Regions from separate parts of the Mangrovibacter phragmitis genome, predicted to be linked through region 1. Evidence: predicted binding sites of a transcription regulator. Region 1 holds the regulator's gene; the other holds the start of a gene.
The links. Region 1 encodes PhoB, which activates phosphate uptake and scavenging genes when phosphate is short. Its sites were predicted from a motif close to CTGTCATAAAACTGNCNNAT; they were not measured.
Positions count from the first base shown of each region.

Region 2: the regulator PhoB is predicted to act here: its motif matches at 1,469-1,488, upstream of pstS (phosphate ABC transporter substrate-binding protein PstS).

Region 1 covers NZ_CP134782.1:4,340,900-4,344,553, reverse strand. The annotation lists gene sbcC (exonuclease subunit SbcC) at 1-380, opposite strand, end outside; gene sbcD (exonuclease subunit SbcD) at 377-1,585, opposite strand; gene phoB (phosphate response regulator transcription factor PhoB) at 1,838-2,527, shown strand; gene phoR (phosphate regulon sensor histidine kinase PhoR) at 2,550-3,654, shown strand, end outside.
Region 2 covers NZ_CP134782.1:3,935,003-3,938,656, reverse strand. The annotation lists gene MPHASIOC01_RS19215 (aspartate aminotransferase family protein) at 1-223, shown strand, start outside; gene pstS (phosphate ABC transporter substrate-binding protein PstS) at 352-1,389, opposite strand; gene crp (cAMP-activated global transcriptional regulator CRP) at 1,599-2,231, opposite strand; gene MPHASIOC01_RS19200 (OsmC family protein) at 2,529-2,933, shown strand; gene MPHASIOC01_RS19195 (phosphoribulokinase) at 2,987-3,654, opposite strand, start outside.

The DNA.
Region 1 (3,654 bases):
TCGGCAACAATTTTGCCATCTGCACAACGGGCCAGTTCCACTCTTGGCGCCTGGAGTTTTCCATCGGGCTGGTTGCGTGCCCGGTTCTGGCTCCAGAAGGCTCGCCAGGCAACGCCTTTGACTTCGAACTCCACTTCAGCAAGGCATTCTGCGGTATCCCTGGTCATCAGGTCGTTACTGGACTGGGAAATGGTGCTGAGACGTGGTGTCTGGTGATATAACGCCAGGCAAATGGCATCCAGTAATGTGGTTTTGCCTGCACCGGTTGGCCCGGTAATGGCAAATAAACCATTGCTGTTGAACGGCGACTGAGTAAAGTCGATTTTCCATTCACCTTTGAGTGAATTGAGGTTTTTCAACCGTAGCGTCAGAATTCTCATGAGCCAGGTTCCTCTTCCAGGCGGTGCAGGGTTTCTGCAAACAACCCACGCAGGCGGGAAGCCTGGTTTTCATCCAGGTTTTCTTGTGCCAGACGGCGCTCAAAAACTTCGCTGGTACTGAGTTCGCTCAGGGTTTCTTTTTGTTGGTTAGCGATGATTTTTTCCCGTTGTTCGCGGCTGCGGCGCAATAACACAATTTCTACTGGTAAATCAGCGGTCAGTGCCTGTAGCTGTTTTTGCATGTCGTGGAGATACTGGTCTGTAGTGAGTTCAATATCAAGCCAGGTGACTGGCGTGGAAGGGGCATCCCGCCATGCTTCCAGTTGCTGTTTAATGCTTTCCAGTGAGCCTTTAAGCATTAACAATGGTTGGGTTACCGGCACCGGGAGTGGCGTTACGGTGCTCAGTTTACCTTCAGTGAAATCCACCATCAGAACCATTTTGGTGTTGTTGGTTTCGTCAAAACTGAGTGCAATGGGCGACCCGCAGTAGCGGATATGCTCACTACTGGTGACTTTTTGGGGGCGGTGAATATGCCCCAGCGCAATATAATCAGCTGGCGGAAATGCACTGGCAGGGAAGGCATCAAGAGTACCGATATAGATTTCGCGCACAGCATCACTTTTACTGGCTCCAACGGTTGTCAGGTGGCCGGTGGCAATAATAGGGAGTTTGCGCTCACCGCGTAATTCGCAGGCTGCCTGGTAACCTTGCTGGTAATAGTGGTGAATGGCCCCGACCAGCGCCTGTTGTTTTTGCTGACCACTTTGCCCGGACTGGCTTATCTGGATATCGCGTGGGCGCAAAAAAGGAACCGGGCAGAGTACCGCGCCGGGTTCCCCGTTGCGAAGCGGTAATAAAATGGGGGCTTCGGTATCTGATGTACTGGCAATAACCCAGGTATTGAGGTAGCCCAACAATTCACGCGATTCGTTCAGTGTGGCGACGGAGTCATGGTTGCCGCCCAGCACGACAAGTGTGCAGCCGGTTGCCTGGAGTTGAACAACAAAGCGGTAATACAATTCGCGCGCGTAACTGGGCGGTGAGCCTGTATCGAAAATATCGCCTGCTACAATGACGGCGTCAACCTGGTGCTGTTCAACCATTTCGGTTAGCCAGTTTAGAAAGGCTGCATGTTCCGGAGCACGGCTTTTGGTATAGAAATTTTGTCCCAGATGCCAGTCAGAGGTGTGAAGAATGCGCATAACCTGTCCCGGTCAGAAAGCGAAGTGGTGATTATATACATGTGACGCATTAAGTTGCAGGTGTGTTGTCGTAAGCTGCGTAGCGGATTCCAGTGAGAATATGCGTTGCGACTTGTATTGCAGCAGAAGGAAACGCTTTGTCATAAAATGATATGACAGGTCATGTAATGGTCATTTTTTTCATAAAACTGTCATAAAACTGACGCATAATGACGCCGCGTTAAATTATTGTATATATTTACAGGGCTGATTATGGCGAGACGAATTCTGGTTGTGGAAGATGAAGCACCCATTCGTGAAATGGTGTGTTTTGTGCTCGAACAAAATGGTTTTCAGGCTGTTGAGGCGGAAGATTATGACAGTGCGGTAAACCAGCTCAACGAACCCTGGCCGGATTTAATTTTACTCGACTGGATGTTGCCGGGCGGCTCCGGGATTCAGTTTATCAAGCACCTGAAACGTGAAGCGATGACGCGGGATATACCGGTAGTCATGCTGACGGCCCGCGGTGAAGAAGAGGACCGGGTCAGAGGGTTGGAAATTGGGGCAGATGATTATATTACCAAGCCGTTTTCACCCAAAGAACTGGTCGCGCGTATTAAAGCGGTGATGCGCCGTATCTCTCCTATGGCAGTAGAAGAAGTGATTGAGATTCAGGGGCTCAGCCTGGATCCGTCTTCTCACCGGGTAATGACTGGTGAGAACCCACTGGATATGGGGCCGACAGAATTTAAGTTGCTGCATTTTTTCATGACACACCCGGAACGGGTTTACAGCCGTGAACAACTCCTTAATCATGTATGGGGAACGAATGTTTACGTTGAGGACAGAACGGTAGATGTTCACATTCGCCGTTTACGTAAGGCACTGGAACTCAGTGGGCATGACCGTATGGTTCAAACCGTTCGCGGTACGGGTTATCGCTTTTCAGCCCGTTTTTAATTATCTGGATGGAGTATGACCCGTGCTTGAACGGTTGTCATGGCGAAGGCTGGTACTTGAACTGGCGCTGTGTTGCATACCTGCTTTATTGCTGGGGGCGTTCTTTGGTTATCTCCCCTGGTTTTTACTGGCGAGTGTGACAGGCCTGCTTGTCTGGCATTTTTGGAATCTGTTACGTCTTTCCTGGTGGCTATGGGTTGATCGCAGTATGACGCCACCAACAGGCTCCGGGAGTTGGGAGCCGCTGATGTATGGTATTCACCAGATGCAGATGCGCAATAAAAAGCGGCGCAAAGAGCTGGGTAACCTGATCAAGCGGTTTCGTAGTGGGGCGGAGTCATTACCAGATGCACTGGTAATGATGACAGAAGTAGGTGCCATATTTTGGTGTAATGGCCTAGCTATTCAGTTGCTTAACTTACGCTGGCCGGATGATAACGGGCAAAATATTGTTAATTTGCTGCGCTACCCGGAATTTAACCAGTACATCAAAAAACGCGATTTTGCGCGTCCTTTCAATCAGGTGTTGAACAATGGCCGCCATCTTGAATTTCGTATCATGCCTTATACCGACGGCCAGTGGCTGATGGTGGTGCGTGATGTGACTCAGATGCATCAACTTGAGGGTGCACGGCGTAACTTTTTTGCCAATGTCAGCCACGAATTGCGTACACCACTGACAGTGCTGCAGGGCTATCTCGAGATGATGCAGGACCAGCCACTGGAAGGCGTGGTGCGGGAAAAAGCATTGATTACGATGCGTGAACAAACCTCCCGCATGGAAGGTCTGGTACGCCAGTTGCTGACGTTATCTCGTATTGAAGCGGCGCCAGCGCTGAGTCTTACTGATAAAATTGATGTTCCTCTGATGTTGCGTCTGGTGGAGCGTGAAGCGCAAACCTTGAGCCAGGGGCGTCACCAGATAAGTTTTATGGTTGACCCGGCGTTACAGGTTTATGGCAGTGAAGAGCAGCTTCGTAGCGCTATGTCTAACCTGGTCTATAACGCAGTGAACCATACTCCGGAAGGGACACATATTCAGGTTAAATGGGAAAAAGTGGCTCATGGCGCGCGTTTCTCTGTGCAGGATAATGGGCCGGGGATCTCTCCTGAGCACCTGCCACGCC
Region 2 (3,654 bases), 410 kb from region 1:
TATCCGTGGGATGGGGTTACTGATTGGCGCCGAATTAAGTGCAGCATATAAGGGCCGGGCGCGTGATGTACTGAATGCAGCCGCCGCGAATGATTTGATGATCCTTAACGCTGGCCCGGATGTGATTCGTCTGGCCCCGTCTTTGGTTATTGATTATAAAGATATAGAAGATGGTATGGTCCGTTTTGCCGGTGCAATAAAGGCAGTGGTGAAAGGGCTGTAACTGTATTAATACAACTCCTGTCTGTGTTTTTGTAGCGTGTGCAGGGGAAATTAATAATAAATAAAGCCGGATAATCCGGCTTTTTATCGTTGAAACAGCCTGCAAACAAGCTGTTTCACAAGTGAAAATTAATACAGCGCTTTACCTGAGCTGTCTTTCACGTTTGCTTTCCAGGCTGCGCGAATCTGATCGGTAACATTTGCTGGCAGAGGCGCGTAATCAAGGCTGCTGGCAATAGCGTTACCATTTTTGTAGGCCCAGTCAAAGAATTTCAGCACTTCAGCACCTTTCTGTGCGTTTTCTTGTTTTTTGTAGACCAGGATAAACGTGGTAGAAGAGATAGGCCATGCATCTGCACCTTTCTGATAAGTCAGATCCTGGGCAAAGGTTTTGCTCCAGTCTGCTTCTTTGGCACTATTGCTGAAACTTTGTTGGGTCGGCTCAATTGCTTTACCGTCAGCATCGAACAATTTAGTCCAGGTCAGGTTGTTCTGTTTTGCGTAGGCATATTCAACATAACCAATAGAACCCGGCAAACGTTGTACAAATGCAGCCACGCCATCGTTACCTTTGCCACCCAGCCCGGTTGGCCATTTAACAGTGGTGCCTTTGCCTACCTTGCTTGCCCAGTCCGGGCTCACTTTAGACAGGTAGCTGGTGAAGACGAAAGATGTGCCTGAACCATCTGCGCGGCGCACAACATTTATGTTGGTATCCGGCAATTTGGCTTTTGGGTTCAGCTTCGTGATAGCCGGGTCATTCCATTTTTTGATTTTACCCAGGTAAATATCACCCAGTGTTTTACCATCCAGAGTTAATTCACCTGATTTAATACCCGGGATGTTAACGGCCAGAACTACGCCACCGATAACGGTCGGGAACTGGAACAGGCCATTTTTTGCCAGGTCAGCATCGCTCATTGGCGCATCAGATGCACCGAAATCAACGGTTTTTGCAATGATTTGTTTGATACCACCTGAAGAACCGATTCCCTGGTAGTTTACCTGAGAACCTGTTTTCTGCTGGTATTCTGCAGCCCATTTTGCATAAACCGGCGCTGGGAATGTACCACCGGCACCGGTCAGGTTAGTGGCTGCAAATGCAGTTGTGGTGGACAGAGTCAGAGCGGCGATTACAAGACGGGCTGAAGAGCTAAGCATTGCCATAATTTCTCCCGGAAAAGGTTAGATCAAAAATAATTTTTTAATCGCTGTGTTTTCAGTACCTGGGAAGAATAAGGCGAATTTGTGACAGTTTTGTGTCATTCATGAACAATTTTCAGAATTTGTTAGGTAAAGCTGAAGGGATGCCTGGTTGTGCAAACAAAAAGGCACGCTCTAAAGCGTGCCTGTATGCGTGATTAAATACAGTAAAATTAACGAGTACCGTATACCACAATTGTCTTACCATGAGCGGAAATCAGGTTTTGATCTTCCAGCATTTTTAAAATGCGGCCCACAGTTTCACGGGAACAGCCAACAATTTGACCAATCTCCTGGCGGGTGATCTTGATTTGCATGCCATCCGGGTGAGTCATCGCATCAGGTTGTTTTGCCAGGTTAAGCAAAGTCTGTGCAATTCGGCCGGTTACATCGAGGAATGCCAGGTTCCCCACTTTTTCAGAAGTGACCTGTAAACGACGTGCCATCTGGGATGAAAGGCGCATCAGAATGTCCGGGTTTACCTGGATCAACTGGCGAAATTTTTTGTATGAAATCTCGGCAACTTCACAGGCTGTTTTTGCACGAACCCAGGCGCTACGCTCCTGGCCTTCTTCAAACAGCCCCAGCTCGCCAATAAAATCGCCTTGATTAAGATAAGAAAGGATCATCTCCTTGCCTTCTTCATCTTTGATAAGCACGGCCACAGAGCCTTTTACGATGTAATACAGCGTTTCTGCTTTCTCGCCCTGATGGATCAGGGTGCTCTTGGATGGATACTTATGAATGTGGCAATGTGACAAGAACCATTCGAGAGTCGGGTCTGTTTGGGGTTTGCCAAGCACCATGCGCGGTTATCCTCTATTATAAACTTGCTCAAAGACAGGGTAGGGCCCTGTTGGCGTTACAACATTAAATCGCCCCATTCCTGAAGCGAGCCATAAGTCGTTTGGTCTGTAATCGCTTTTTCCTCTGTAACAGGTATGACGTCACTGTCAGCCTGTTACATCTTGTTTGTTTTAGCACAGGTTTCCTGTAGTGTCTTCTATTGTCTCGTTTCAGCATGACCTGTGTCGCCTTCCATTGCCTGTTTTGTTAATGCCGCGTAATCTGTTGCGATGACACTTTAGTTGGGAGTAATAAGAATGCAGGCGCGAGTTAAATGGGTTGAAGGTTTAACATTTTTGGGTGAATCCGCCTCAGGTCACCAGGTGCTGATGGATGGTAACTCCGGTGATAAAGCGCCAAGTCCAATGGAAATGGTGCTAATGGCAGCAGGTGGATGCAGTGCCATTGATGTGGTCTCTATTTTACAAAAAGGTCGTCACAATGTGACTGATTGTGAAGTCAAACTGACTTCTGAACGCCGGGAAGAAGCACCGCGTTTGTTTACCTCTATTAATCTGCACTTCATCGTTACAGGGAAAGATCTGAAAGATAATGCCGTGGCTCGTGCGGTAGATTTATCTGCAGAAAAATATTGTTCTGTTGCGTTAATGCTTGGCAAAGCTGCCACTATCACGCACTCATGGGAAGTCGTTGAAGGTTAAGTTTTCATGACGGGTGCTGCGCCATGCAGCACCCTGCCTGTTGGTACCCCATATCAGCCTCCCGCGACTTTTTTCCCTTCCGCCAGGCGTTTAACCAGTGGCGTCATGATTAACTCCATCGCCAGTCCCATCTTCCCACCAGGGACAACTAATGTATTGATATGTGAAATAAATGACCCTTGCAGCATTGCCAAAAGCCATGGGAAATCGATATCTTCCAGCCCACGAAAATGAATGACTACAAAACTTTCATCCAGTGAAGGAATGGCTTTTGCGGCAAAAGGGTTGGACGTATCCACTGTAGGGACGCGCTGGAAGTTAAGATGAGTACGTGAGAACTGAGGTGTAATGTAATTGATATAATCTTCCATTGAACGCACAACGGAATCCATCACAGCTTCCCGGGAATGGCCGCGCTCACTGGTATCTCTTACCAGTTTTTGTATCCACTCAAGGTTGACGATAGGCACCACGCCGACCAGAAGATCAACATGTTGAGCAACATCATGAGTCTGGGTAACGACACCGCCATGCAACCCTTCATAAAATAATACGTCCGTGGGTTCAGGCAGTGGTTGCCAGGGGGTAAAGGTACCGGGTACCTGGTTCCAGGGAACAGCTTCATCATAAGTGTGCAGATATTTGCGGGACTGACCGTTACCCTGTTCGCCGTATTGCCTGAATGTGCGCTCCAACAAGGCAAAGTCGTTGGCATCTGGCC